One region of the Streptomyces sp. TM32 genome, then DNA from elsewhere that is predicted to be linked to it. Evidence: riboswitches for the same ligand, from Rfam matches in the RefSeq annotation. Region 1 holds a riboswitch; each other region holds the start of a gene.
The links. Region 1 has a riboswitch for thiamine pyrophosphate ahead of thiC (phosphomethylpyrimidine synthase ThiC). Riboswitches for the same ligand answer to the same signal wherever they lie in the genome.
Positions count from the first base shown of each region.

Region 2: linked by a shared signal. The riboswitch ahead of EST92_RS16640 (thiamine ABC transporter substrate-binding protein) and the one ahead of thiC (phosphomethylpyrimidine synthase ThiC) in region 1 are both predicted to bind thiamine pyrophosphate.
Region 3: linked by a shared signal. The riboswitch ahead of thiO (glycine oxidase ThiO) and the one ahead of thiC (phosphomethylpyrimidine synthase ThiC) in region 1 are both predicted to bind thiamine pyrophosphate.

Region 1 covers NZ_SDIG01000006.1:47-6,066, reverse strand. The annotation lists gene EST92_RS02585 (DUF5326 family protein) at 49-273, shown strand; gene EST92_RS02580 (IclR family transcriptional regulator C-terminal domain-containing protein) at 1,015-1,791, shown strand; gene EST92_RS02575 (SsgA family sporulation/cell division regulator) at 1,896-2,318, shown strand; gene EST92_RS02570 (YibE/F family protein) at 2,487-3,905, opposite strand; TPP riboswitch at 3,975-4,131, shown strand; gene thiC (phosphomethylpyrimidine synthase ThiC) at 4,125-5,912, shown strand.
Region 2 covers NZ_SDIG01000066.1:19,196-31,643, reverse strand. The annotation lists partial or broken gene EST92_RS16690 (M23 family metallopeptidase) at 15-656, opposite strand; gene rpsB (30S ribosomal protein S2) at 1,630-2,517, shown strand; gene tsf (translation elongation factor Ts) at 2,626-3,462, shown strand; gene pyrH (UMP kinase) at 3,625-4,395, shown strand; gene frr (ribosome recycling factor) at 4,571-5,128, shown strand; gene EST92_RS16665 (phosphatidate cytidylyltransferase) at 5,128-6,294, shown strand; gene EST92_RS16660 (RNHCP domain-containing protein) at 6,761-7,237, shown strand; gene EST92_RS16655 (DUF1152 domain-containing protein) at 7,310-8,404, shown strand; gene EST92_RS16650 (chaplin) at 8,617-8,904, opposite strand; gene rlmN (23S rRNA (adenine(2503)-C(2))-methyltransferase RlmN) at 9,163-10,269, shown strand; TPP riboswitch at 10,303-10,423, shown strand; gene EST92_RS16640 (thiamine ABC transporter substrate-binding protein) at 10,525-11,628, shown strand; gene EST92_RS16635 (iron ABC transporter permease) at 11,682-12,448, shown strand, end outside.
Region 3 covers NZ_SDIG01000179.1:840-11,444, reverse strand. The annotation lists gene EST92_RS31710 (hypothetical protein) at 193-375, shown strand; gene EST92_RS27345 (TetR/AcrR family transcriptional regulator) at 505-1,119, shown strand; gene EST92_RS27340 (DUF4126 domain-containing protein) at 1,514-2,134, shown strand; gene EST92_RS27335 (NAD(P)/FAD-dependent oxidoreductase) at 2,226-3,737, shown strand; gene EST92_RS27330 (hypothetical protein) at 3,822-4,982, opposite strand; gene metF (methylenetetrahydrofolate reductase [NAD(P)H]) at 5,019-5,936, opposite strand; gene thiE (thiamine phosphate synthase) at 6,158-6,811, opposite strand; gene EST92_RS27315 (Rv2175c family DNA-binding protein) at 6,931-7,296, opposite strand; gene EST92_RS27310 (FAD-dependent oxidoreductase) at 7,412-8,707, opposite strand; TPP riboswitch at 8,864-8,976, shown strand; gene thiO (glycine oxidase ThiO) at 8,974-10,227, shown strand; gene thiS (sulfur carrier protein ThiS) at 10,224-10,439, shown strand; gene EST92_RS27295 (thiazole synthase) at 10,445-10,605, shown strand, end outside.

The DNA.
Region 1 (6,020 bases):
CGCGGTGCACACAGCGACAGCGCGACAGACAGAAAGCAGGGCAGAGCAGTGGCTGGTAAGGGGATATTCACAGGGCTTCCGTGGTGGGTCACCTGGGTCGTGGTGCCCGTCATCCTGATCGTTGTCTTCGGCGGACTGATTGCCACCGCGCTCGGCATCCTGATCGGCCTGCTGTTCAAGGTCCTCATCGCGGCGGCGCTGATCGCCGGAGCCATCTACCTGGTCCGCAGGTTCACCGGCTCCTCCTCGTCCTCGTCCAAGAGCGACTGGTAAGCCGCAGACCGGGACGGCCGGCCTCACCCCCTCGTCAGCCCCGTCCCCGTCCGACCCCACGGCCCGCGCGTCGCACCCTGCCTCACCGGCTGACGTCTGACTCCGCACGCCCCGCGCGGGCCGTCCCACACTCACGGCAGCCTTCGGGCATCACGGCATCACGCGGCGGTCGCCGCGCTTACGGCACTACATGGCAGTGGCCGCGTGCGGGGTGGCCCGACCCACACGACGCAACTGACACGCTCGACCGACCGCAACCGGCTCCCTGCATCGGCTCACCGCACCGGCTCACCCCGCCGATTCACCAACGCTCGCGAGCCGCAACCGATGCACCCACACCCCCCCGGGCCTCACCGCCACGACTCACCAACACCGACAGGCCACCAACGACTCACCACCACCCACCGGCCATCACCGACTCACCGACACCATCACGTCCGATCGACACCGCCCCAAATCGCCCAAGGGTGGCGCAATCGATTTCGATGTCGAATCCATCCCGCCCACTCAAGTCCACACATGCACCAGGTGAGGTAACTCCCCGAATTTCCCCTTACCGCCCGGATCGACCGAGTTAGAGTGCGGCGCGCAGGCGTCTTCCGGATGGTGGTATTCCGGAAATTCGAGTGAGGCGAGACCGGTCCGGGCGGCATCGCGGGGCCTGGGAGACGCGCGCGGTTGCGGGAGTGGGTCCCGTGACCGGGGCCCGTGCCCCACTGCGAGCGGATCTGGGGGTTGGCATTGTCAGTTGTGAATGGCGAATCCGCCGCTCATCCCACCTTGATCGGATCGGTGCAGCGGGCCCTCCGGCTGCTGGAAGCGGTGGGCGCGCATCCTGGCGGTGCGCCCGCCAAGCAGCTCGCCAGGGAAACCGGGCTGCCGCTGCCGACGACCTACCACCTGCTGCGGACCCTGACGCACGAGGGCTATCTGCACCGTGAGCAGGGCGTGTTCGTCCTCGGTGCGGCGGCCGAGGCCATCGGCCGGGCCGGGGCCGGGTGCCGGCAACGGGCACAGATCTCCGAAGCCCTGGCGGTGGCCGGGCGGGAACTGCATGCCGCCGTCTACTTCGCTGTCTACCGCGAGGGTGAAGTCGAGGTGGTGGCGGTCACCGACGATCCGGCGCGGCCGCCCGTGGAGGAGTGGGTCGACTTCCGCACCACAGCCCATGCTCATGCGATGGGGCAGTGTCTGCTCGCGCAGCTTGACGAGGCATCCAGGAAGGAGCATCTTGCGCGCTATCCCGTCCAGTCGATAACGCCCTTTTCTGTGCGAACTGAGGACGATTTGCTGCACCGCTTGGATACAGTGCGTCGCGGTCAAGTCGCTTATGAGCGTCAGGAATATGCCCTTGGCACGGTGTGTGCAGCCATCCCCATTCAGGTCGGGGCGGCCTCTGCTGCGCTGGCGATTTCCTTGCCCGCGAACGAACTGCATCGATTGCGGTCCGTTACAGACCGACTACGGAAAATGGCGGAGGCGACACTAACGACACTCGCCTTCTCTATCAGTATCTGAAAACTCACTCCTTGTGATCTGCTGGCACGTGGCAGACGATGGCGCCAATAGGGCTACGGGGGATGTTTCCCGGCCATCTCCGATCAAGTGCGGGGCAGTGGTTGATGACCGACACAGTTCAGGCAGAAGTGATCATGAGCTTCGTCGTCTCGGATGAGCTTGCGTTCCGGATTCCGGTGGAGCTGGACTTCGCGAGCGCCGATCCCTTCGCCGTCCGCCTCACCTTCGATCTGCCCGGCGATGCCCCCGTGACCTGGGCGTTCGGCCGGGAGTTGCTGCTCGACGGGCTGAGTCGACCGTCCGGTGAGGGCGATGTGCGTATCGAGCCGGCCTCCCCTGAGCACCTCAGCGACGTCTTCATCAGCCTTCAAGTCGGCTCCGAGCGTGCGCTGTTCCGGGTGAGCGCGGCACCGCTGGTGGCCTTCCTGGACCGTACGGACCGGCTCGTACCCCTCGGCAAGGAAGAGGTCTGCGACACCCTGGAGGCCGTACTCGACCGGATCCTCACCGAGGCCCCGGCCGGCTGAGTTCGGCCAGCCGACCCCGCCCGTGCGCCCAGCCCCGACGGCGTTCTCCCTCAACTCCGCCCCCGCACCGACCGTCCAAGCCGGAGCCATAGCGGGTACGCAGGTCATCCCGCGTACCCGTCCGCCTCTCCCCGCCTGGGCCGCGCACCCTCCCGCCCGCGGTCACCCTCACCGCTTGCGTCGTCTGCCGTGTCCCCCGCGCCGCCGCTTCGGGCCGGCCGTGGCGTCCGCCAGCCCTCCGGCGGCAATCGGCTCCCCGGTGTGCGTACCGGCTCCCGAGCCTTCTCCCTCTCCCGACCTGTCCGCGACCTCGGCCAGGCCCGGCTCCCTGCGGTCCGCGGAGACGACCAGCGCCGCCAGCAGCGTCGTCAGCGGTACCGCGGCGACCAGTCCGATGCTGCCCACCAGCGTGCGGACGATCTCCTCCGCGACCACTTCGCTCGTGGCGACCGTGCCGACGCTGCTCTGTGCGATCGAGAACAGCAAAAGCAAGGGCAGTGCCGCGCCCGCGTAAGCCAGCACGAGGGTGTTGACGACGGACGCGATGTGATCCCGGCCGATCCGCATCGCGGCGCCGTACAGCTTGCGCCAGCCGGCCGACGGGTCCGCCTCCTTGAGCTCCCAGACCGCGGCGGTCTGTGTCACGGTCACATCGTCGAGCACACCGAGCGATCCGATGATGATCCCCGCCAGCAGCAGGCCGCGGATCTCGATGTCCGGGAAGAGGCCGTGCACCAGTCCGGTGGTGTCGTCCGTATTGCCGGTCAGCAGCGCCCAGTTGATGAACACCGACCCGAGCAGCCCGATCAACAGCAGTGACGCCAGGGTGCCGAGCACGGCCACCGACGTGCGAGCCGTCAGCCCATGGCACAGATACAGCGCGATCAGCATGATCGCGCTGCCCCCCACCACCGCCACCACCAGCGGGTTGGAGCCCTGCAGGATCGCCGGGAGGATGAACAGCGTCAGGACCACGAAGCTGGCCGCCAGCGCCACCAGCGCGAGGACGCCGCGCAGCCGGCCGACGAGCACCACCGCGAGGGCAAAGATCGCCGCCAGCACCCACATCGGGACCGACCGGTCGACGTCGCTGACCGCGTACTGCAGTTCCTTCGGTGCCTTGGGGGAGTACGACACCACCACGTCCTGGCCGGTGGTGTAGTGGCGCAGGGCGTCCGGCGTGACCACCGTCTTGAAGGTGCGCCCGGCGTTCTCCCCCGTGGTGACCTCGATCGTCGCCTGCTGACAGGGCTTGCCCTTGTCCGCTCCCCCGGTCGGTGGTTGCCCGCCCGGCGACGGCGGCTGGGGTTGCTGCTCGGCATGGACGTCCGCGCAGTTCACCTCCGCCACTTTGGTCACTCTGGCCCGCTCGGTGGGCTGGTCGAAGCCGACACCGGACGGTTTGTGGGGTGGTGCACCGCCGGGCCAGAGCACGAGCAGACCGACGGCAACCGCGGCGGCGAAGGGGATCAGCACCGCCGCGATGACTCTGCGCAGATGCCGGGAGACGGGCGCGGCAGGACCGTGGCCGTGGGAGTGGCCGTGGGAGTGCGGCGCGGAATGGTGGTGGGACCCGTGAGGAGGCACCGCCCGATCATCGCAAGAAATCCGGGCCCCCTGTTCACCGTGGCGGACTGGCCGCTACCGTGGTGACACCTTTGCAATCGCGGGAGCTCGGAGCACCGGGCTGAGAGGGCGCTGACCTTCGTCCCAGCGGCGTTTCACGTGAAACGCCCATGGACGGAAGCCGCTGCGTCGACCGCCGAACCTGTTACCGGGTAATGCCGGCGTAGGGAGTTGGGTCATATGACTCTGCAGGATGCACGCACGCCCGAAAACGGTGCCGGCGACGGCAACGAGCCGCAGATCGGCTGGCACAAGGGCTATGTCTCCGGATCGCGCCCGGACCTTCGGGTTCCGGTGCGACGGGTGCATCTCACCAATGGCAAGGACGTGACGCTCTACGACACGTCAGGGCCATACACCGACCCCAATATCGAAACCGATGTCCGCCGCGGCCTGGCGCCGCTGCGGGAGAACTGGATCATCGGCCGCGGCGACACCGAGGAGTACGCGGGCCGCCCCATGCGTCCGGAGGACGACGGCCTCAAGCACACCTCCCCGCGCGGCGGCCTCAAGAACCTCGACGCGGTCTTCCCGGGCCGCCCCCGACAGCCGCGCCGTGGCCGCGACGGCGCCGCGGTCACCCAGCTCGCCTATGCGCGGCGCGGGGAGATCACCGCGGAGATGGAGTACGTCGCGGTCCGCGAGAAGGTCACCCCCGAGTTCGTGCGCGACGAGATCGCGGCCGGGCGCGCGGTGCTGCCGTCGAACATCAACCACCCGGAGATCGAGCCGATGATCATCGGCAAGAACTTCCTGGTGAAGGTGAACGCCAACATCGGTAATTCGGCGGTCACCTCCTCCATCGAGGAGGAGGTGGAGAAGATGACCTGGGCGACCCGCTGGGGCGCCGACACGGTCATGGACCTCTCCACCGGCCGCAACATCCACACCACCCGCGAGTGGGTGCTGCGCAACTCCCCCGTCCCCATCGGCACCGTCCCCCTCTACCAGGCGCTGGAGAAGGTCGACGGCAAGGCCGAGGAGCTGACCTGGGAGATCTACAAGGACACCGTCATCGAGCAGGCCGAACAGGGCGTGGACTACATGACGGTGCACGCCGGCGTGCTGCTCCGTTACGTCCCGCTCACGGCCCGCCGTAAGACCGGCATCGTCTCCCGCGGCGGCTCGATCATGGCGGCCTGGTGCCTGGCGCACCACAAGGAGTCGTTCCTCTACACGCACTTCGAGGAGCTCTGCGAGATCCTCGCCTCCTACGACGTCACCTACTCACTCGGTGACGGTCTGCGCCCCGGCTCCATCGCGGACGCCAACGACGAGGCGCAGTTCGCGGAGCTGCGGACGCTCGGCGAGCTGAACACCGTCGCCAAGCGGCACGGCGTGCAGACGATGATCGAGGGCCCCGGGCATGTCCCGATGCACAAGATCAAGGAGAACATCGACCTCCAGCAGGAGATCTGCGAAGAGGCGCCGTTCTACACTCTCGGCCCGCTGACCACCGACATCGCGCCCGCCTACGACCACATCACCTCCGGTATCGGCGCGGCGATGATCGCCTGGTGGGGCACCGCGATGCTCTGTTACGTCACGCCCAAGGAGCACCTGGGTCTGCCGGACCGCGACGACGTCAAGACCGGCGTGATCACGTACAAGATCGCGGCCCATGCGGCGGACCTGGCCAAGGGCCACCCGGGCGCCCAGGAATGGGATGACGCGCTCTCCGACGCACGCTTCGAGTTCCGCTGGGAGGACCAGTTCAACCTGGCTCTCGACCCGGACACGGCCCGTGCCTTCCACGACGCGACGCTGCCTGCCGAGCCGGCGAAGACGGCGCACTTCTGCTCGATGTGCGGGCCGAAGTTCTGCTCGATGAAGATCAGTCGGAGCATCACCGAGCAGTTCGGCGGGGAAGCGGACGCGACGCCCGAGGAGGTCGAGGCGGGGATGCTGGAGAAGTCCAAGGAGTTCGCCGCCGCAGGGAACCGGGTGTACCTGCCGCTGGCCGACTGACCCGGCCTCGCCGGTCGCGCTGTCCGGGCGGGGAAACCTCCTGTGTTCCCGCCCGGACAGCGTGGCCAGTTCCGGTGCGCGGCCACGCCGGACGACGACCCCACCCGC
Region 2 (12,448 bases), on a different contig from region 1:
GCACGCCCCTCCCCTTACTCGCCCCTGCCCGCTCCTCCTGCTCGCCGACCGAGCCGAGGGAGCCGCCCGCGCGCCCACAGCGCGGCGGTCGTGAGGCCCACGGTTCCCAGGAGGGCGGCCGTGGTCGGTGCCGAGCCTCGGGCGTGGGCTGCTGGTTCGGGTGGCTCGGGATGACGGGGGAGCGTGCGGCTGTCCGTCGGTACGGGGGCCCCGAAGACCGGCAGCAGTCGTGAGGGCCCGCTGCGGAGCATGCTCCGGGGCAGCAGCGACAACGGGTCCAGGTAGGTCTTGCCGCGCCGTAAGCCCCAGTGGAGGCATGGTGCCCGGCAGTGGAACGGACCGCGTTGCAGCACGGCGACCCTCTGGCCTGCTGTGACGTGCTGCCCCTTCCGGGCCGTGGGGCGGACCGGCTCGTAGGTGGTGCGCAGGGGAGGGCGGCCCGAGCGGGACACCTCGATGGTCAGGACGCCACGGCCGGCCACTGTTCCCGCGTACATCACCCGGCCCGGTGCCGCGGCCCGGACTTCCGCACCGGCGGATGAGGCCAGGTCGACGCCGCGGTGCCCGGCCGCCCAGGGGGACGGAGGAGGATCCCAGCCGCGCAGCACGGTGGGCCGTATCCCCGCCGGCCCCGCCACAGGCCAGGACCGTTCCCCAGCGGATGGCCCGGTGCTTGGCTCGGCGCGGGCGGGATGCCCAAGAAGTCCTGCAGCCTCAGCCGCCGCCGGTGCCCCAGGACGTCCCGCCCGCTCGTCGTGTTCGCCGGCTCGGGAGTGCCCCGTGCCGCCACCCCCTTCCGAGCCCCTGGCCCCTGCCGCGCCCGCAGGTCCCTGTGCCGACCGGCCAGCGGTCAGCATCGTCGTTGCATGCGGTCCGCGCTCCACCGTCGCATGCGACCCGCGCTCCACCGTCGTGCCCATGGGCGGGGCGGCGGCAGCGTGCGCGAAGCCCGAGCCCAGGAAGGCGAGTACCGCGGCCGTGGCCGGGGCCAGCAGCACCTCCACGGCGCGGGCCGGGAAGAAGCAGCTCGGGCCGGATGCGCGAGGCTCCGCGGGCGGGGCCGGAGGCCGTAAGGGCGGCGCGGGCCGGCGGAGGCGACAGCCGGAGCGGGGACGGGTGAGGGGAACGGGGACGGGGACTGAGCGCGGGTGGCTGAACGCTTCCGCCTGCACGGCGGCGAGCGGTCGTCGGGAACCGGAGCGGGAGCCGGGGGCGAGGCCGGCGAAGGTGGGAAGGCCTCTGGTCGGGCCGGAGGGTGGTGGTGGGTTCCGTCGGGTGTGTCGTCGCATGTTCCGACGGTGGCGCAGGACGCCGGGGCGTGGGGATCTTGGTGCGGAGCTGTGGAGGGAGGGCCGGTTGTGGACAACGGTGTCACCCACTCGGGGTGCGAAAAGGTGCGTGTCGCCCGGTGCATCGCCCGTCCCGTACACTTCTGGTGGCGATCCGGGTCACCGGGTCGACTTCGCACGCCCCGCCGTCAGTGCACCAGTCCCGTTCGGGCAGCACGACGGCCGCGCTCCTCGGTCCTCGGACGGCTCCGCACGGTGCCTTCCCCGGCAGGCGCGTCGGGGCGTCAGGCACCGCGGCCGACCGGCCGCAGTGGAACCGAGAACAACAAGGAGTACGGCCATGGCCGTCGTCACGATGCGGGAGCTGCTGGAGAGCGGCGTCCACTTCGGGCACCAGACCCGCCGCTGGAACCCGAAGATGAAGCGCTTCATCTTCACCGAGCGCAACGGCATCTACATCATCGACCTGCTCCAGTCGCTGTCGTACATCGACCGCGCCTACGAGTTCGTCAAGGAGACCGTCGCCCACGGCGGCTCGGTCATGTTCGTCGGCACGAAGAAGCAGGCCCAGGAGGCCATTGCCGAGCAGGCGACCCGCGTGGGCATGCCCTACGTGAACCAGCGCTGGCTCGGCGGCATGCTGACCAACTTCTCGACCGTCTACAAGCGCCTGCAGCGCCTGAAGGAGCTCGAGCAGATCGACTTCGAGGATGTGGCCGCCTCCGGCCTCACCAAGAAGGAGCTCCTCGTCCTCTCCCGCGAGAAGGCCAAGCTGGAGAAGACCCTCGGTGGTATCCGCGAGATGCAGAAGGTGCCCAGCGCCGTCTGGATCGTGGACACCAAGAAGGAGCACATCGCCGTCGGTGAGGCGCGCAAGCTCAACATCCCGGTCGTCGCGATCCTCGACACCAACTGCGACCCGGACGAGGTCGACTACAAGATCCCGGGCAACGACGACGCGATCCGCTCCGTCACCCTGCTCACCCGCGTGATCGCCGACGCCGTCGCCGAGGGTCTCATCGCCCGCTCCGGTGCCGCCACCGGCGACCAGAAGCCCGGCGAGAAGGCCGCTGCCGCCGAGCCGCTGGCCGAGTGGGAGCGCGACCTGCTCGAGGGCGAGAAGAAGGCTGACGACGAGGCCCCCAAGGCCGAGGAGAAGCCCGCCGAGGCCCCCGCCGCCGAGGCCGAGAAGCCGGCCGACGCCGAGAAGCCGGGCGAGCAGGCCTGACCCGCAGCATCCGGTTGACGACGGCGGGGGAGGGCGCCACCAGCGCCGCCCCCGCCGTCCACCCGTAGATCTTTCGACTTCGAGATTTCGAGAAGAGATTCACAGACCATGGCGAACTACACCGCCGCTGACGTCAAGAAGCTCCGCGAGCTCACCGGCGCCGGCATGATGGACTGCAAGAAGGCCCTGGACGAGGCCGAGGGCAACGTCGACAAGGCCGTCGAGGCGCTGCGCATCAAGGGCCAGAAGGGCGTCGCCAAGCGCGAGGGCCGCTCCGCCGAGAACGGCGCCGTGGTCTCCCTGATCGCCGACGACAACTCCTCCGGCGTCATCGTCGAGCTGAAGTGCGAGACGGACTTCGTCGCCAAGGGCGAGAAGTTCCAGGCCGTCGCCAACCAGATCGCCGCGCACGTCGCGAAGAGCGCCCCGGCCGACATCGAGGCCCTGCTCGCCTCCGAGATCGAGGCCGGCAAGACCGTCCAGGCGTTCGTCGACGAGGCCAACGCCACCCTGGGCGAGAAGATCGTCCTGGACCGCTTCGCGCAGTTCTCCGACGGCTACGTGCTGGCGTACATGCACCGCACGATGCCCGACCTTCCCCCGCAGATCGGTGTGCTCGTCGAGCTCGACAAGGAGAACGCCGAGGTCGCCAAGGGTGTCGCGCAGCACATCGCCGCCTTCGCCCCGAAGTACCTCGCCAAGGACGACGTCCCGGCCGAGGTCGTCGAGGCCGAGCGTCGCGTCGCCGAGGAGACCACCCGCGCCGAGGGCAAGCCCGAGGCCGCGCTGCCGAAGATCGTCGAAGGCCGCATCAACGGCTTCTTCAAGGACGCGACGCTGCTCGGCCAGCCGTACGCGCTCGACAACAAGAAGTCCGTCGAGAAGGTCCTCCAGGAGGCCGGTGTCACCCTGAAGCGCTTCTCGCGCATCAAGGTCGGCATCTGAGCCTGTCGCGAAGGCAGCGAATGACCTACGACCCCGCTAGGGTCGTACGCAGTCGGCCGCTCACCGGCCGGCCGCAGATGTGACGAGGAGGCCATTGCCGCAGAGGGATCTGGACCAGACCCACGGCAATGGCCTTCTTCGTATGTGCACGAGGAGAGCTCAATGATTCACGGTGCCGACGGCGCGCACACAGACCATGCCGGTCACGGCGGCAGGCGACGCTTCCTGCTGAAGCTGTCGGGCGAAGCGTTCGCCGGCGGCGGCGGCCTGGGCGTCGACCCCGACGTCGTGCACGCGATGGCCCGCGAGATCGCCGCCGTGGTGCGCGACGGCTACGAGATCGCCGTCGTGATCGGCGGCGGCAACTTCTTCCGCGGCGCGGAACTCCAGCAGCGTGGTATGGACCGGGCACGCTCCGACTACATGGGCATGCTCGGCACGGTCATGAACTGTCTGGCGCTCCAGGACTTCCTGGAGAAGGAGGGCATCGACTCCCGTGTCCAGACGGCCATCACCATGGGGCAGGTCGCCGAGCCGTACATCCCGCTGCGCGCGGTGCGCCACCTGGAGAAGGGCCGGGTCGTCATCTTCGGCGCGGGCATGGGCATGCCGTACTTCTCCACCGACACCACCGCCGCCCAGCGTGCCCTGGAGATCGACGCCGAGGCCATGCTGATGGGCAAGAACGGGGTGGACGGGGTCTACGACTCCGACCCCAAGAAGAACCCGGACGCGGTCAAGTTCGACGCGCTCGAATACGGCGAGGTCATCACCCGCGACCTGAAGATCGCCGACGCCACCGCCATCACCCTGTGCCGGGACAACAAGCTCCCGATCCTCGTGTTCGAACTGCTCGCCGAGGGCAACATCGCGCGCGCGGTGAAGGGTGAGAAGATCGGCACGCTCGTCAGCGATCAGGGCACTCGGGCCTGACGGCCCCAACTGCCGTGGTTCCGTACGGGCATCGGCCTGTACGGGCGGCAACTCCCTACCGGGGGCGGACCCCGGTACGGGGATGGACAACTGCCTGCCGGTCGGACACCGTGCAGGAGAAGACGTGCGGCAGGGGCGAGGCTCTGCTTCTTACCGAAAAGACCAGGAGCAAGTGGTGATCGAAGAGATCCTCCTCGAGGCCGAGGAGAAGATGGAGAAGGCCGTCGTGGTCGCCAAGGAGGACTTCGCCGCGATTCGCACCGGGCGTGCGCACCCGGCGATGTTCAACAAGATCGTGGCGGACTACTACGGCGCCATGACGCCGATCAACCAGCTGGCGTCGTTCTCGGTGCCCGAGCCGCGGATGGCCGTGGTGACCCCGTTCGACAAGAGCGCGCTGCGCAACATCGAGCAGGCCATCCGCGACTCCGACCTCGGCGTCAACCCGAGCAACGACGGCAACATCATCCGGGTGACCTTCCCGGAGCTGACCGAGGAGCGCCGCAAGGAGTTCATCAAGGTCGCCAAGAACAAGGGCGAGGACGCGAAGATCTCGATCCGCAGCGTGCGCCGCAAGGCCAAGGAGACCCTCGACAAGCTCGTCAAGGACAAGGAATCCGGCGAGGACGAGGTGCGCCGCGCCGAGAAGGAGCTCGACGACACCACCGCGAAGTACGTCGCGCAGGTGGACGAGCTCCTCAAGCACAAGGAATCCGAGCTCCTCGAGGTCTGATGAACGAGTCTTCCTGGGGGGCCCCGCCCGGCGCCGGTCAATGGGGACCGCCCGATCACGGACCGGCCTCCTCGCTTCGAGGGGTGGCGCCCCCCGTCCCGGCGGGTCCCGTGTACGACTGGGGCGACGCGGCGCAGACTCGGCCCATGCCCCTCGTGCCCGGGCCAGGCGGACACCAGGACGACGACCGGGAACATCGGGACACCCGGGAAAACCGGGATCACCTGGACGGCCGGGGGGCTGCTCGCCTGAGCGGCCCCCTGTTCCGCGACGAAAAGCCGCAGGAGCCCATGCCCACCTCTCGTTCCGGGTCCGACAGCTCGCCGGACTCAGAGAAGCCGAAGAAGAAGAGCGCGGGCCGCAACCTCCGTGCCGCGATAGGGGTAGGCGTAGGCCTCGGCGTGATCATCATTGCGTCGCTCTTCGTCTACAAGCCTGTCTTCATCGGCGTGATAGCGATCGCTGTCGTCGTGGGCCTGTGGGAGCTGACCTCGCGGCTGGCCGAGCGCAAGGACATCAAGGTGCCGCTGGTGCCGCTCGCGGTCGGCGGCACCGCCATGGTGGTCGCCGGATACGTGCGTGGCGCCGAGGGCGCCTGGGTGGCGATGGCGCTCACCGCGCTCGCCGTGCTCGTCTGGCGGATGACCGAGGCGCCCGAGAACTATCTGCGGGACGTCACCGCCGGTGTCTTCGCGGCGTTCTACGTGCCGTTCCTCGCGACGTTCGTGGCGCTGATGCTCGCGGCCGAGGCCGACGGGGCGCTGCGGGTGCTGACCTTCCTGCTGCTGACGGTCGTCAGTGACACCGGCGCGTACGCGGTCGGCTGGCGGTTCGGCAAGCACAAGCTGGCACCGCGCATCAGCCCCGGCAAGACCCGCGAGGGACTCGTCGGCGCGGTGCTCTTCGCGATGGTGGCCGGCGCGCTGTGCATGGAATTCCTGATCGCGCACGGCGCCTGGTGGCAGGGCCTGCTGCTCGGACTTGCGGTCGCGGCCAGCGCCACCCTCGGTGACCTCGGCGAATCCATGATCAAGCGCGATCTGGGCATCAAGGACATGGGCACCCTGCTCCCCGGTCACGGCGGGATCATGGACCGTCTCGACTCCCTGTTGCCGACCGCGCCCGTCGTCTGGCTGCTGTTCGTGATCTTTGTGGGAGCCGGCTGACGGCAGGGAATCCCGTAGCGGGGAGCGGAGCCGGGTTCAGGGGCTCCGCTCCCCCGCTTCCTTTTGTGCAGCACGGGCTTGGTGACGTGCGTGAGGGGGCTTCCGCGCCGAGCGGGGGCCCCTTTTCGTGCCCCCGGCCCGGGGGAAATCGGATGCCGGGGTCGGGGGACCGCGGCATAAAGTGGACATCACACCCCGAAGCCGTTCCGGCGGCCTTCGGGACACTCCCTGACACGAATGAGGAGGTGGCGTGATCAAGAAGCGCTGTGCCGCTGCCGGTGCTGCCTGACGGGGGACGGCGCCGACGTCAGTGAGGCCGGACCGACACCTACCGGCGGCACGTGGGGAGGCCCGCGTGACAGTGACCGGGACAAATCGACAAACCCGGTCGTGGTCCGGATTCAGGGATGCGAGCACGCCCTGATGAAGCTGGAGCCGGAAGTAATCGCCCGCCCGAGAAGCGGCGGTGAACCGCGTCCCTCGCCGGCCGAGCCTGAGACCCCTGAACAGGGGGAGAGCCAACGGAACCCTGCGCCTCCGAGTTGAAGATCCCTTCGACTCGCCGAGGAGCAGCACCATCAGCAGAACCACCGAGAACACCGGCTTTACCTGCAGCAACTGCGGGGAAGAGGTCGCGCCCCTGGTCAACGGGGGCTACCGCAACCACTGCCCGCGGTGCCTGCACTCACGTCATGTGGACGTCCGGCCCGGAGACCGTGCCAGTGACTGCCGCGCGCTGATGCGCCCGGTGGCCGTCGACCACCACTCCACCAAGGGCTACATGATCGTCCACCGCTGCACCGGCTGCGGCGTCCGGCGTCGCAACCGCATGGCCCACGATCCCCACCAGGGCGACGACCTCGACCAGGTCCTCGCCGTGCTGCACACGGGGCTCAGCCGGCACGAAGCAGGCCGGTCCGCCCGGCACCGGAGGCTCGTCTGACGCCTCGCGGTCCCCGCCTCGGCGGGGACCGCCCGCCTGCCGAACAGGTCGCCGACGCGTACGCTGGCGCATGTGACGCGCCTGATCGTGGCAGCAGGAGGAGGCGGCGACGCCGTTGCCGCAGCGATGCTGGACGCCGCTCTCCACGGTGACGAATCTCCGGCAGTAGTGCTCACCTACGCATGGGACCGCCTCCTGGTCGACCCCGTTCCCGGCCCCAGAGGACCGGCCAACTTCACCGGCCTCCGTCCTCTCACCCGAAGCGTCCGGACCGTCCCCGCCGACGCGACCCCGATCGCCCCCGCGGGTTCGACACTTCCCGGACTGGCGGCGGAGCTCCCGCAGACCTTCGCGCTCACCGACCCGCACCACGGCGCCGAGGGAATCGTCCGCCAACTCGAAGAGCTCGTACAGCACTTGGAGCCGGAGACGGTCGACCTCCTGGACGTGGGCGGAGACATCCTCGCCCGGGGCGACGAGCCCACCCTCCGCAGCCCCCTCGCCGACGCCCTCACCCTCGCGGCCTGCTGCGAACTCAACTACCCCGTACGGCTCCTGGTCGCCGGCCCCGGCCTCGACGGCGAACTCCCCGCCGACGTCCTCCGTGACCGCCTCGGCCCCGTCGCCCTGACCCTCACCGCCGAGCACGTCATGCCCGTCAGCTCGGTCCTGGAGTGGCACCCCTCCGAGGCCACGGCCATGCTGGCCGCCACGGCACGAGGCGCCCGCGGCCGGTGCGACGCACGGGACGGCGGCCTGCCGGTCCCACTCACCGACGACGGCCCCGTCGTCCACGAGGCCGACCTCGACGAGGCGCTGAACCGCAACCAGCTCGCCCGCGCCATCCTCGCCACGGAGAACCTGCACCAGGTCGAGCAGTACAGTCGCGAGATCTGCGGCTTCTCGGAGATCGACCACGAGCGGAAGCAGGCGAGTCGGCTGGGCAGCCGGCCCGCCCGGAAGCCGGACCCGGAAGCGGTCCTCCATCAGCTCGACGGCTTCGAGGCCGACGCCCGGAGCCGCGGCATCACGCACACCACGTTCCGCCGGCTCGCCGAGGCGTGCGGACTCGGCGGCAACCAGGGCCAGGACCTCAGGGAACTGCTGATCGGCATCCGCCCGGGGCAGTACGAGGCTCCGCTGTGGCGCATCGCGTCCGGAGCGTGAACCGCGGCCGGCGGGGGCTCGACTCGGCGGGTACCACCGTGAGCACACCTCCAGAGGGTCCCGGCCGCAGGCCAACGGGGGACATGCTCCGATATCGACTGCGCGCGCAACAAGCGACGCGCCGCCCGCTGTCAGCGGGCGGCGCGTCGAGACGTAGGGCAACCGTCACGGGGCGGGCCTGTGAGACCGGGCCCCATCGGGCAGGCCGGCTCTCAGCGCCTGTGGCGGAACCCCTCGTCGTGGAAGCGATGGTGGTGAACATCGCCGTTGATGCAGGTGTTCCCGAAGGCCGGATTCAGCGCAGAGACGATGTTGATGGTGTTCCCGCAGACGTTGATCGGGATGTGGATCGGCACCTGGACGTTGTTGCCGGAGACGATGCCCGGGGACCCGACCGCGCCGCCGCCCGCATGGGCGTCGGCCGAGGCCACGCCGGCCATGCCTGTGACGGCCACCCCGGCAGCGACGGTTGCCACGAGTGCCTTCGCGATACGCGACATGCTCTCTCGTCCTTTCACGTATGACGTCAGATCACGCTCCCGCCCATGAGATACGGCAGGGGCTCGGATCAACGCGCGAATGACCGATATGTCGCGTAATGCTCACCGGACAGGTGAATGCGCGGAGTGCGTGCGGCCCTGGCGGTGCGACCGGGCCGTGCAAGCCGGGCCGACGAAGACGAAGGGCATCCGAGGGTGATCGTTGCCTCACCGCTCCCACCTGGGTCGGGTCAGATGATCTGCCACACTGGACCCACCATGCCTGCACCCGGAGAACTTACTTTCGTTGCGCCGCGCGGGGCCAAGAAGCCGCCGCGGCACCTTGCTGATCTCACTCCTGACGAGCGTCGCGAAGCGGTGGCCGCGATCGGGGAGAAGCCGTTCCGCGCCAAGCAGTTGTCGCAGCACTACTTTGCCCGTTATGCGCATGATCCGGCGCAGTGGACGGACATCCCGGCGGCGGCGCGCGAGAAGCTGGCGGGCGCGCTGCTGCCGGAGCTGATGAAGGTCGTGCGGCACATCTCGTGCGATGACGACACGACCCGCAAGACGCTGTGGAAGTTGCATGACGGGACGCTCGTCGAGTCGGTGCTGATGCGCTACCCGGACCGGGTCACCATGTGCATCTCCTCGCAGGCCGGCTGCGGAATGAACTGTCCGTTCTGTGCGACGGGGCAGGCGGGGCTGGACCGGAATCTGTCGACCGCCGAGATCGTGCACCAGATCGTCGACGGGATGCGTGCGCTGCGCGACGGCGAGGTGCCCGGCGGGCCGGCGCGGCTGTCCAACATCGTCTTCATGGGGATGGGGGAGCCGCTCGCCAACTACAAGCGGGTGGTCGGGGCGATCCGGCGGCTGACGGATCCCGAGCCGGACGGGCTGGGGCTGTCGCAGCGGGGGATCACCGTTTCCACGGTCGGGCTGGTGCCGGCGATGCTGCGGTTCGCCGACGAGGGCTTCAAGTGCCGGCTGGCCGTGTCGCTGCACGCCCCGGACGATGAGCTGCGGGACACGCTCGTCCCCGTCAACACGCGCTGGAAGGTGCGTGAGGTGCTGGACGCGGCGTGGGAGTACGCGGAGAAGTCCGGGCGGCGGATTTCGATCGAGTACGCGCTGATCCGGGACATCAACGACCAGGCGTGGCGCGGTGACCTGCTGGGCCGGCTGCTGAAGGGCAAGCGCGTCCATGTGAACCTCATTCCGCTGAACCCGACTCCCGGGTCGAAGTGGACCGCCTCGCGTCCGGAGGACGAGCTGGCGTTCGTGCGGGCCATCGAGGCGCACGGGGTGCCGGTGACCGTCCGTGACACCCGTGGTCAGGAGATCGACGGCGCCTGCGGGCAGCTCGCGGCCTCGGAACGCTGACCGCTCGCTGGTACTGTGTGATCGAACAAATGCACATTCCGACAGGGGAGCGCCACAGCGCTGAGAGTGCGGAAGCGCCGTAGTCCTACGGTGCCCGCAGACCCTTGAACCTCGCCCGGGTCATGCCGGGTAGGAAGTTCGGTCGTCACTCATGCTGTTGTGCCCTGCCCGAAGTTCCCTCCGTATGTCCGCGGATGTACGGAGGGAACTTCGGGCAGGGCCGCGTCTCGTCCTGGTCAGCCAGGAGGACATTCAGTGAGCACCACCACAAGGATCACCGCGGCAGGGCTTGCCGCTGCCATGGGCATGACCGCGCTGACCGCCTGCGGTACGTCGGGGGGCGACAGCGCGGACGCCAAGACCGTCACGCTGGTCAGCCATGACTCGTTCCTCATGTCCAAGTCCGTGCAGGCCGCGTTCGAGAAGCAGAGCGGCTACAAGATCCGGTTCCTCAAGGGCGGGGACGCCGGCAAGGCCGTGAACCAGGCGATCCTGTCCAAGGACAATCCGCAGGGCGATGTGTTCTTCGGCATCGACAACACCCTGCTCTCGCGGGGTCTGGACGAGGACCTCTTCAGCCCGTACGAGGCCAAGGGCCTCTCGCACGTCCCGGCCGATCTGCAGCTGGACAAGGCCCGGCACCGCGTCACCCCGCTCGACTACGGCGACATCTGCGTCAATTACGACCGCGGCTACTTCGCCCGGCACAAGATCGCGCCGCCGAAGACCTTCGACGATCTGATCAAGCCCCGGTACAAGGGGCTGCTCGTCACGGAGAACTCGGCGACCTCCTCGCCGGGGCTCGCCTTCCAGCTCGCCACCGTCGCCGCGTACGGCAATGGGGGCACCTCCCGGACGAAGTCTGGGGGAGGCTGGGGCAACTACTGGAAGAAGCTCAAGGCCAATGGCGTCGAGGTCGTCGACGGCTGGGAGCAGGCCTACAACCAGCGCTTCTCGGGGTCCGCGGCGAGCAAGGGCAAGGGGGACAAGCCGCTGGTGGTCTCCTACGCCTCCAGCCCGCCGGCCGAGGTGCTCGGGAAGAAGCCCGCGCCCCGGCAGGCACCGACCGGCGTCGCCACCGGCACCTGCTTCCGGCAGATCGAATTCGGCGGCCTGCTGAAGGGCGCGAAGAACGAAAAGGGCGGCAAGGCGCTGCTGGACTTCCTGCTGAGCAGGCAGTTCCAGGAGGACGAGCCGCTGCAGATGTTCGTCAACCCGGCCCGTGCGGACGCCAAGGTGCCGGAGCTGTTCACGAAGTACGGCGCCACGATCGACAAGCCGGCGACGCTGGATCCGGAGACGATCAGCAAGAACCGCGAACAGTGGATCAAGCAGTGGTCCTCGCTCGTTCTGAAGTAGCCCGCACCCGCGGCCGCGGGCCCGCGAAGGGGACGGCGGTGCGGCTGGGCCTGATGGCCGTGCCGCTCGCCTTCTTCGCGCTGTTCTTCGCCTATCCCGTCGTGGCGATCGTCGGGCGGGGGCTGAAGGAGGGCGGAGAGTGGCAGTTCGGCCGGTTCGGTGCCGTGCTGAGCGAGCCGGATGTCGTGCAGGTGCTGTGGTTCACCGTCTGGCAGGCGGCCGCCTCGACCGTGCTGACGCTGCTGGTCGCGCTGCCCGGCGCGTATGTCTTCGCCCGCTTCGACTTCCCCGGCAAGCAGCTGCTGCGGGCGGTGGTGGCGGTGCCGTTCGTGCTGCCGACCGTCGTCGTCGGCACGGCCTTCCTGGCGCTCGTCGGGCGGGGCGGACTGCTGGACGAGCTGTGGGGGGTGCGCCTGGACACCTCGGTGTGGGCGATCCTGCTGGCGCATGTCTTCTTCAACTACGCGGTGGTCGTCCGCACCGTCGGCGGCCTGTGGGGGCAACTCGATCCGCGGCAGGAAGAGGCGGCGCGGGTGCTGGGGGCCGGGCGGTTCGCGGCCTGGCGGCGGGTGACGCTGCCCGCGCTGGGCCCGGCCGTCGCGGCCGCCGCGCTGATGGTCTTCCTCTTCACCTTCACCTCCTTCGGTGTGGTGCAGATCCTGGGCGGGCCCACCTTCTCCACGCTGGAGGTGGAGATCTACCGGCAGACCGCGGACTTCCTGGACCTGCCGACGGCCGCGGTGCTCACGCTCGTCCAGTTCGCCGCGGTCCTGGGCGTGCTGGCGCTGCATGCGTGGACCGTGCGCCGCCGGGAGTCCGC
Region 3 (10,605 bases), on a different contig from region 1:
CGACGGAGCCGAGGGGCCGGCGACCCCACCGCCGTGCGGAACCAGGGGCAGGCGTGCGGACGGTTTTTTGTACTGACCGGTCAGTGAAGGAAGGTTCGTGGACACTGCCCCGCACGGACCGCCGCTGCCGGAGCGTGCCGGAGCCTGGGCCGTGTCGCGCGGCCTCGCGGCGGTGGGCACACGGTGCTCGCGGTGTGCAGCGAACCGCCGGAGGGCGACGCGGGCGTGGTGCCGGTGCGGACCGTTCACGGCTTCGACGCCGCCATCCACCCGTATCTGCCGATGAGTTGTCTCGTGGCGGTGCTGACGTCCCTGACGGCGCGCGGCCGGGAGGTGGTGCGGATGAAGGACCTGCATCCGGAGCTGAGAATGTGAGCGCCCGCTGCCGTCGGGAGGTATCCACGGTCCGCCCACCGTCCTGTGGGAGGCTGCCCCGGGGTCGAACGCCCGGTGGGCCGCCCTCGCGCCGCGCGTCGATCCGCGGGGAGCGGCACAATCGCCCCCATGGACAGCTCCCACTCCCGCCGCGACGCCACCCGGCGCAAGCTCTTCGACGCCGCGGTCACGCTCATCGCCGAACAGGGTTTCTCCTCCACCACGGTGGACGAGATCGCCGAACGGGCGGGCGTCGCGAAGGGCACGGTGTATTACAACTTCGCGAGCAAGAACGTTCTCTTCGAGGAGCTGCTGCGGCACGGCATCGAGCTGCTGGCGACCTCCTTGCAGTCGGCCGCCGACGAGGTCACCGGCCGGGGCGGCAGCCGGATCGACGCGTTGGACGCCATGATCCGGGCCGGCCTGGACTTCATCTCCCGTTACCCGGCGCTCACCCAGCTCTACGTGGCCGAACTGTGGCGCACCAACCGGGCCTGGCAGTCGACGCTGATGGTGGTGCGGGAGCGGGCCATCACGGTGGTGGAGACCGTGTTGCGGGAGGCGGTGGCCCGTGCGGAGCTGAGCGAGGAGATCGATGTCCCGCTGACCGCCTCGGCGCTGTTCGGAATGGTTCTGGTGGCCGCCCTGGACTGGCAGTCCTACCAGCCCGACCGGTCGATCGATGAGGTCCACGCGGCGCTGTCGCGGCTGCTCCAGGGGCGGGTCGGCGGCCAGGCCTCGTAGCCCGGCCCGGCGGGCGGGCCGGGGCCCGTGATCGCGGGTGGCCTTCCGGGGCGGGATGCGGATGCGCGCCGTCGTGGTCAGGTGCGGCGCGCACCCGTTCTCCCCCGTGGGTCCGCACAAAAGAGTGCGCTGCCCTGGCGCAGATCGTTCCCCCCCGATCCGACCAGGACAGCGCTTCCCCCGTACTCCCCCGTGCTTCCCCCGTATCCCCCGTCACGTCCGGGAGCCGCGCCGCTCCGCCGCCCCGTGTCGGCGGTGCGGCGCCGCTTCCCTTCCGTGGCCCCTACTCTTCCGTCCGGGCGGCCGGCGGCCCATCCGCGTACCTACTCATCTCGGCGTCTGAGTACGGATACTCAAGTCTGAGCACGCGCCCCCAGGGCCTACGATCTTCGGCGTGTCCGTACTTCCCTTGGTGTTCACCAGTGGCTGGGCGAGCGGGATCAACGCCTATGCCGTCGTCCTCGTCTTCGGTCTGCTCGGCGCGACCGGCGTCAGCGAGGAGGTGCCCGCGGCGCTGCAGCGCCCCGATGTGCTGCTCGTGGCCGGGGTCCTGTTCCTGTGCGAGGCGGTCGCCGACAAGGTCCCGTACGTGGACTCCGTTTGGGACGCCGTGCACACGGTGATCCGGCCGGTCGCCGGTGGTGTCGTGGCGGCGCTGCTGGCCGGGCACGACGGTTCGCTGCCCCAGCTGGCGGCGGGCGCGGTCGGCGGCTCGACGGCGCTGGTGAGCCATCTGGTCAAGGCGGGCACCCGGATCGCGGTCAACACCTCGCCGGAGCCGGCCAGCAACATCGTGCTGAGCGTGGTCGAGGATCTGGGCGTCGCCGGGCTCGTCGCGTTCGCGGTGTTCCATCCGGTGGCGGCCGCGGTCATCGCGGGGGCGCTGCTGGTGGCGGGGATCGCGGTGGTGGTCTTCCTGTGGTCGCGGATCCGCCGGTACCTCCAGCGGCGGCGGCAGCGGCGCGAGGAGAAGCGGCTCGCCGCGGCGGGCGGCGCGGTGCCGCCGGCGGTCTGACGGCCCGCGCGGGCGGGGCGCGTCGGGGCCGGCGGCGGTCCGGCCACCGGCCGTGCGGGCGTTGTCAGTGGCTCCGGATAAAGTCGCAGGCATGGCACGGATTGCGGTGATCGGCGCCGGGATGGGCGCGATGGCGGCCGCTGCCCGGCTGGCCGTCGCGGGCCACCGGGTGGCGGTGTTCGAGCGCGACGCGACGCACGGCGGTGCGGTGCGGCGTCTGGAGCGGGACGGCTTCGCCTTCGACACGGGGCCCGGTCTGCTGCATCTGCCGGCCGTCTACCGGGACCTGTTCCTCAAGACCGGCCGGGAGCCACTGGAGAGCTGTGTCGAGCTGTCCCAGGTCGACCCCGCGAGCCGTCATGTCTTCGCCGACGGCACGGCCGTGTCGCTGCCGAACGCCTCGCGGGCCGGCGTGCTGGCGGCCCTGGACGAGGCGCTGGGCGCAGGCGCCGGGGAGCGCTGGAGCGCACTGGTGGGCCGCGCCCGTGAGGCCTGGGACGCCACCCGCCGGCCGCTCCTGGAGGAGCCGTTGTGGCAGGACTGGCGGGTGCTGGGGCGCGATCCGTATCCGGCGGTGCGCCGGCGCGGACTGTTCGGCCGGGGCAAGGGCCCCACGACCGCCACCCTCGCCGAGGTGGCCCGCCGCGAGCTGGCCGACCCCCGGCTGATCGCGCTGCTGGAGAGCCATGCGCTGGCCTACGGCTTCGACCCGCGCGGCGCCCCGGCGAGCGCGGCAGTGCTGCCGTACATGGAGCAGACCTTCGGGAGCTGGTATCCGCGCGGCGGTCTGCGGGCGCTGGCCGACGCGGTGTACGAGCGCTGTCTGGCGCGCAAGGTGGAGTTCGGTTTCGGTGCCGCGGTGACCGGGATCGTGGAGAAGGACGGCCGGGTGGCGGGCGTCGAGCTGGCCGACGGCCGGGTGGCCGAGGCGGAGTTCGTGGTCGCGGGCATCGATCCGGGGCAGCTCGCGGGGCTCTGCGGGGGCCGGGAGCCGTGGGGCGCCGATGAGGTGCGCCCCGGCCCGGGCGAGCGCGGCCCCGGGCGGCTGACGGTGTGTCTGGCGCTGCGCGGGGCGCGCCCCGCGGACGCCGTGCACCGGACGGTGGTGCATGCCGCGGACCGCGCGGCCGAGTTGGCGGGCGTGTTCGGCGACGGCCCCGGGCTGCGGCCCCCCTGTGACCGGCCCACGGTGACGGTGCTGCGCCCGGACGACCCCGCCGTACGGCCGGACGGCGCCCATGAGGCGGTGACGCTGACCGCGACGGTCGCCGCGCACGGCCCGGTGGACTGGCTCGACGGGGAGGCCGTGGCGGCCGAGGCCGAGCGGCTGACCGGGATCGCCGAGGCCGCGGTGCCGGGGCTGCGGGAGCGGGTGCTGTGGCGGGAGGTGCTGCCGCCCACGGACGACATGCCGGTGCCGGGCCCGGCGCTGGCCGGCCAGGAAGGGCGCTTTCTGCGGCCCGGCAACCGCACCCGGATACCGGGGCTCTATGCGGTCGGAGGCTGGTCCCACCCGGGCGGCGGGCTCGCGCATGCCGGGATGTCCGGCGCGATCGTCGCGGGCCTGATCGTGCACGGCGACGACTGGCACGGCTCGACCTGACGGCCGGGCAGTGTGATGGCCGGGCGGTGTGACGGCCCGGCGGTGTGACGGCCCGGCCGTGTGCGAGGCCGGGGGCTGCCCGTCTCAGTAGCGGTACTGCTGCCCGTCGTAGCCCTGCTGGTAGGGCGGATACTGCTGCTCGGGCGGGAGTTCGCTGTCGCGCTGCTGGGGGACCCAGACACCCCCGGGCGGCGTCTCGCCGTAGCCCTGGCCCGGATTCTGGCCGAGTGGCTGTCCCTGGCTGTCGTACTGCTGCGCGGCGTAGGGCGCCTGGGCGTACGGCGACTGCGCGTAGGGGTCCGGCTGCCCGTACGCGTCGTAGGCCGCGGGGTACTGCTGGGTGCCGATGTACGGATCGGAGTAGGGCGTCTGCTGGCCCAGGGCGTCGCCGTAGGCCGCGTAGGGATCGGCCCAGGTGTCCTGGCCGGCGCCGTTCTGGCCGTAACTGCCGTCGTACGCATAGCCGTTGCCGCCGTCCGGAACGCTCCCGGCGGGGGTGCCGTAGGCGTCGTAGCCGGTGTATTCGGGCTGCGGGGCGCGGGCGTCGGGGCTGTAGATGCCGTACTGGCCGGTCTCGTCGGGCATCGGCTGCGGGGCGTAGACGGCGGTGGCGTCGGCCTGCGCATAGTCGTTCTGGACGGCGAACGGCTGGGTCTCGTAAGCGCTCTGGTCCAACTGCCCGGCCTGGTAGGGGTCCTGGCGGCGGAAGACGTCGTCGGTGTCGTAGTCGTAGGAGCTCTGCCCGGCATAGGGGCCCTGGCCGGCGTAGGGGTCCTGGCTCTGGAAGCCGCCGGTGCTCTCGAAGGTGTCCTCCAGCCCGTTGCCGGCCCCGGGCCGGAAGCCCCGCCCGTCGGTGTCGGCGGGCTGCACCGCCTCCAGGCCGGAGACCTCCAGCGTCGGTTCGGCGGGGGCCTGGCCGGAGTTGCGGGCCCGGCGGCGCCGGCCCTCGGCGGGCTTGCCCGACATCCCGGGCATGCCGGGCTTGCCGTCCTTGCCGCGCAGGGCCCAGCCGGTGGTGAAGCCGCGGCGGAAGGAGAGCGTCACATTGGTCTGCCCGACGGCGAAGGCGACGAGGCCCACTCCGATCACGATCACCGACGGGATGAGGACACCGACGACCACGGCGAGGAAACCGGCGAAGGCGAGCAACCGCCAGCGCAGCCGCGCCTTGTTCTGGAGCAGGACCTCACCCAGCAGCCACAGGGCGACCAGGCCGAACGCGATGTAGAGGACCGTCCAGCCCATATACGCCCCTCTTCCGCCGCTCGCCGGCCACCGTCATCAGGACTGCTGGTGCAGCCCCAGATTCTCGTAGATTTCCAGGGTCGCCGTGGAGTGGTTCAGGGTAATGAAGTGCAACCCGGGAACATCCTCGGCCATCAGACGTGCGCACAGGTCCGTTGCGTAGTCGATGCCAATGGAGCGTACCGCCGCCGGATCGTCCTTGACGGCGAGGATGCGCTCGGCCAGCTCGGGCGGGAAGGCCGCATTGCTGAGCTGAGCGAACCGCTCGATCTGACGCACGTTCGTCACCGGCATGATCTCCGGAATGATCGGCGTGGAGCAACCCGCGGCCGTCACCCGGTCCCGCAGCCGGAAGTAGTCCTCGGGATAGAAGAACATCTGGGTGATGGCGAAGTCCGCGCCGGCCCGGCACTTGTCGACGAAGTGCGCCACATCCGTGTCCCAGTCCGTCGAGCGCGGATGCATCTCGGGGAAGGCGGCGACGCCGACACAGAAGTCGCCGGACTCCTTGATGAGACGGACCAGGTCGGCGGCGTAGCCGACGCCGTCGGGGTGCTTGACCCACTCGCCCATCGGGTCGCCGGGCGGGTCGCCGCGCAGCGCGAGCATGTTGCGGATCCCGGCTCCGGCGTACTGGCCGATGATGTTGCGCAGGTCCGCCGTGGAGTGGTTGACCGCGGTCAGGTGGGCGACCGGGGTCAGGGTGGTGTCGGTGGCGATGCGCTCGGTGGCGCGCACCGTGCCGTCACGGGAGGTGCCGCCGGCGCCGTACGTCACGGAGACGAAGGTCGGCGAGACGGCCTCGATGCGGCGAATGGCGTTCCACAGGGTCCGCTCGCCCTTCTCCGTCTTGGGGGCGGCGAACTCGAACGAGTACGACTGCTTACCGGAGGCAAGCAGGTCGCGCACCGTTCGTGCGCGATCAGTCCTGGTGGAAGCTGTACCTAGGGCCATACCGGCAGGTTAACCACCGGCCGGGCACACACCAACCGTGATCGGCGTTATGCCTGGTTGGTGCGGTTCATGTCCACTGGTTGGACATTTTCCGGTCGCCGAGATGTCGGAAAACATTCCGCCGCCACCGGCTCCCCTGCCCTGCGGAAACCGGCCACGGAAGCCTGCCGGTCTTCTGGCGCCGCCGCGGGGTGATCCCGGTCACCCGTCCCGACCCGGCCCTAGGGGGTGTCCCAGGCCCGGATGCGCTTGGCCAGGTCAGCGGCCGCCGCCCCCGGGTCGTCCGCCTCGGTGAGGGCGCGGACCACCACGATCCGGCGGGCGCCGGCCGTCAGCACCTCGTCCAGATTTCCGGCGTCGATCCCGCCGATCGCGAACCAGGGGCGCTCGGGGGCGCGGGAGGCGGCGTAGCGGACCAGGTCGAGGCCGGGGGCGTGCCGGCCCGGCTTGGTGGGGGTGGGCCAGCACGGGCCCGTGCAGAAGTAGTCCACGCCGGCTTCGTCGAGGGCCGCGTCCACCTCGGCCTCGGCGTGGGTGGAGCGGCCTATGAGGACGTCGGGGCCGAGCAGGGCGCGGGCGGCCGGGACCGGCAGGTCGCCCTGGCCGAGGTGCAGCACGTCGCTGCCGGCGGCGTGGGCGACGTCCGCCCGGTCGTTGACCGCGAGCAGCTTGCCGTGCCGCCGGCAGGCGTCCGCGAAGACCTCCAGATGCCGGAGCTCCGCACCGGCCTCCATGCCCTTGTCACGCAGCTGGACGATGTCCACCCCGGAGGCGAGCACCGCGTCCAGGAACTGCGGGAGGTCGCCCTGCCGGGTGCGGGCGTCCGTGCACAGGTAGAGGCGTGCGTCGGCAAGGGCCTGTCGTGCGGTGGTCATCGGGCGGCTTCCCCCCGGGTCGGGGGTGTACGGGCCGGTCCTTCCGGTCCGTACACCCCGCGGATGTGGTTACGGATGCTGGTGCGGTCGCGGGACGGGAGTGCGCCGCACCGGGTGCGTCAGACGGCGAGCGCCTGGGCCCGGCGCTTCACCTCCGTGCCGCGATTCTCGCGCAGCGCCTGGGCGGGCGTGCCGGGCAGGGTCTCATCCGGGGTGAACAGCCACTCCAGCATCTCCTCGTCGGTGAAGCCGTCGTCCTTGAGCAGGGTGAGCGTGCCGACGAGGCCCTTGACCACCTTGTCGTCCTTGATGAAATCGGCGGGCACGTGCAGTGCCCGGTTCTCGCCGCGGCGCACCGCGATCAGCTGGCCCTCCTTGACCAGCTGTCGGACGCGGGTCACCTCGACGCCGAGCCGTTCGGCGATGTCGGGGAGGGTGAGCCAGGCGGGGACGAGTCCATCGATGTTTGCGTCAATCTCGGTCACAAGAACAAGCCTGCCACCTCGCACTGACAGCCGGTAGCCGGGCGTCGCCGTCGGGGGCCTGCTGCACACCGGAGGGTGACGGCCGGCTGCCGTCCGCGACCGTTGCGCGCCCCCGCTACAGCGCCGCGGCCTTCAGCGGTACGGAGGCGTTCGCGGCCCGCTCCCGGTCCAGGACGACCCCCCGCTCGATGAGCTTGCGCCCCTGAGCCAGGTCGCGCGGGCGCCCCACGGCCAGCAGCGCGACGAGCCTTCCCGCCCCTCGCCCGCCACCGCCCCGATCCGGCTGCGCTTCGCCCGGGCTCTCCGCACTGCGCAGCCAGAGCACCGACCAGGCGGCCCCGGTCGGGTCGCCGCGCCACACCAGTTCGTCGGCGTCGACGTGGTGGCCCGCGTACTGCACGAACCGGCCGAACTGCTCCGACCAGAAGTACGGGACGGGGTCGTAGACCAGCCCTTCCGTGCCGCCGCGGGCGATGTTCTCGGCGACCGTGCGGGGGCCCTGAAGGGCGTTGTCCCAGTGGTGGATGAGCAGCCGGCCGCCGTAGCGGGCCGAGGGGAAGGAGGCGCAGTCGCCGACCGCGTAGACATCGGGCACGGAGGTGCGCAGGCGGCCGTCGGCCAGGACGGAGCCGTCCTGCGGGGACACCTCGACGCCCGAGCCGGCCAGCCAGCCGGTCGCAGGCCGGGCGCCGATCCCGACGACCACCGCGTCGGCGGGCAGCGTCGTGCCGTCCTCCAGGGTGACCGCGCCGGGCGTGACGGACGCGACCCGGGCACCGGTGCGCAGCTCGGCGCCGGCGTCCGCGTACCAGCCGGTCATGTGGGTGGCCACTTCGGGCGGCAGGGCGCCGGCCAGCGGGCGGTCGGCGGCCTCGACGACGGTGACCGCACAGCCCGCTTCCCGTGCCGCGGTCGCGAACTCGGCTCCGATCCAGCCGGCCCCGACGACCACGATCTCGTGCTGGGCGGCGAGCACCGGCCGCAGCCGCTCGGCGTCGTCGAGGGTGCGCAGCAGATGGACGCCGGGTAGTCCCTCGCTGCCGGGCAGCATGATCGGGGCGGCGCCGGTCGCGAGGACCGCGTGGTCGTAGGAGATCGGGCCGTCGGCCGTCTCGACCTGGCGGGCCTCCGGCACCAGGCCGGTGACCGGGCGGTTGAGGCGGAGGTCGATGCCGAGCCCGGCGAAGTCGACGTCGAAGGTGGAGCCTTCGGCCTTGCCCAGCAGCACCGCCTTGGACAGCGGCGGGCGGTCGTAGGGCTGGTGGGGCTCGTCGCCGAGGAGCGTGATCGCGTCGCGCCACCCTTGTTCGCGCAGGGCGACGGCGGTCTGCACACCCGCGATTCCCGCGCCGACGATCACGACGCGCGGCGTGCGGTCAGGGGCCTGGGAGGACTTGCTCTGCTCGCTCACCTGATCACTCTAGGACGGTGGGCGGGGCCGTCCGCAGCAGCGCGCAAGGAGATCTCTGACACAGCGTCACACTCGCCCGGCGCGGTCCGCGGGCCCGTGGGCGCGCCGGAGGCGGCACCTTACGGCGCGTCGCGGCCCCGTATTAGGCTGACGGCCACACGCACTCGCGGGAGCCCGGACGCACCGGGCTGAGAGGGAGGCTGGCCGGCCTCCGACCGTACGAACCTGATCCGGGTCATGCCGGCGAAGGGAGGGGCTGGATGCCCATGCCACCATCTGCCGCACCGTCGCAGTCGTCCGCCAGGAGGCCGGACGTGCTCGTGCTCGGCGGCGGCCTCATCGGTCTGGTCACCGCCTGGCGGGCGGCCGGCCGCGGAATGTCCGTCGCGGTGGCCGATCCGGCGCCCGGTGGCGGCGCGGCCCGGGTCGCGGCCGGCATGCTGGCCGCGGTCACCGAGCTCCACTACGGCGAGCAGACCCTGTTGGGGCTCAATCTCGCCTCGGCACGGCGCTACCCCGAGTTCACCCAGGAGCTGGAGGAGGCCGGCGGGCAGCGGATCGGCTACCGGCGGTGCGGCACCCTGGCCGTCGCGCTGGACGCCGACGACCGCGCGCACCTGCGCGAGCTGCACGCCCTGCAGATCCGCTCGGGACTGGACTCGCAGTGGCTGACCGGGCGCGAGTGCCGCCGTCTGGAGCCGATGCTGGCCCCCGGGGTACGCGGCGGGCTGCGGGTGGACGGCGACCACCAGGTCGATCCGCGCCGGCTGGTGAGCGCCCTGCTCGTCGCCTGCGAGCGCGCCGGAGTGGACTTCCACCGCAGCCGCGCCGCCCGGCTGACGGTCGCCGGCGGACGGGCCACCGGTGCCGAACTCGCCGACGGGACACGGCTGTCGGCCGGTCAGGTCGTGCTGGCCGCGGGCAGCGAGAGCGGTCGTCTCGCCGGCGTCCCCGCCGAGGTGCTGCCGCCGGTGCGGCCGGTCAAGGGACAGGTGCTGCGGCTGCGGCTGCCGCAGGTGCCGGCCGGGAGCCCCGCCTTCCTGTCGCGCACCGTACGGGCCGTCGTCCGCGGCGGGCCGCTCTACCTGGTACCGCGGGCGAGCGGCGAACTGGTCGTCGGCGCCACCAGCGAGGAGCTGGGCTGGGACACCACGGTGACCGCGGGCGGGGTCTACGAGCTGCTGCGGGACGCGCACGAGCTGGTCCCGGGCATCACCGAGCTGCCGCTCGTCGAGACCTGCGCCGGGCTGCGCCCCGGCTCCCCCGACAACGCCCCGCTGCTCGGCCCGACCGCGCTGCCCGGCCTGCAACTGGCCTGCGGCCACTTCCGCAACGGGGTGCTGCTGACACCGGTCACCGGTGACGCGATGGCCGAGTCGCTGGCCACCGGGAGCCTGCCGGACGTGGCCCGCCCCTTCTCCCCCGCGCGCTTCTCCGCCACGCCCGGTCAGCACGGGGGGACTCCCCTCGCCGCCCCGGGGCCGGCGCGCACCCGTACCCCCCAGGAGCAGCCCGTATGAGCGCCCCCACCGTGTCCGTGTCCGTCAACGGCGAGGCCCGCGAGATCGCCGGCGGGCTCACCCTCGACCGGCTGGTCGCGACCCTGACCCCGGCGTCCTCCGGGGTGGCCGCGGCGGTCAACGACCTCGTGGTGCCGCGTGCCCAGTGGCCCACCACCCCGCTCGGCGACGGCGACCGCGTCGAGGTTCTCACCGCCGTCCAAGGAGGCTGACCCGCATGACCGATATCGCCACCCAGCGGGAAGCCGCTCCCGCCACGACCGCTGCCGACCCGTTCACCCTCGCCGGCACCACCTTCGGGTCCCGGCTGATGATGGGCACCGGCGGCGCACCCAGCCTCGACGTCATGGAGCGGGCGCTGCTCGCGTCGGGGACGGA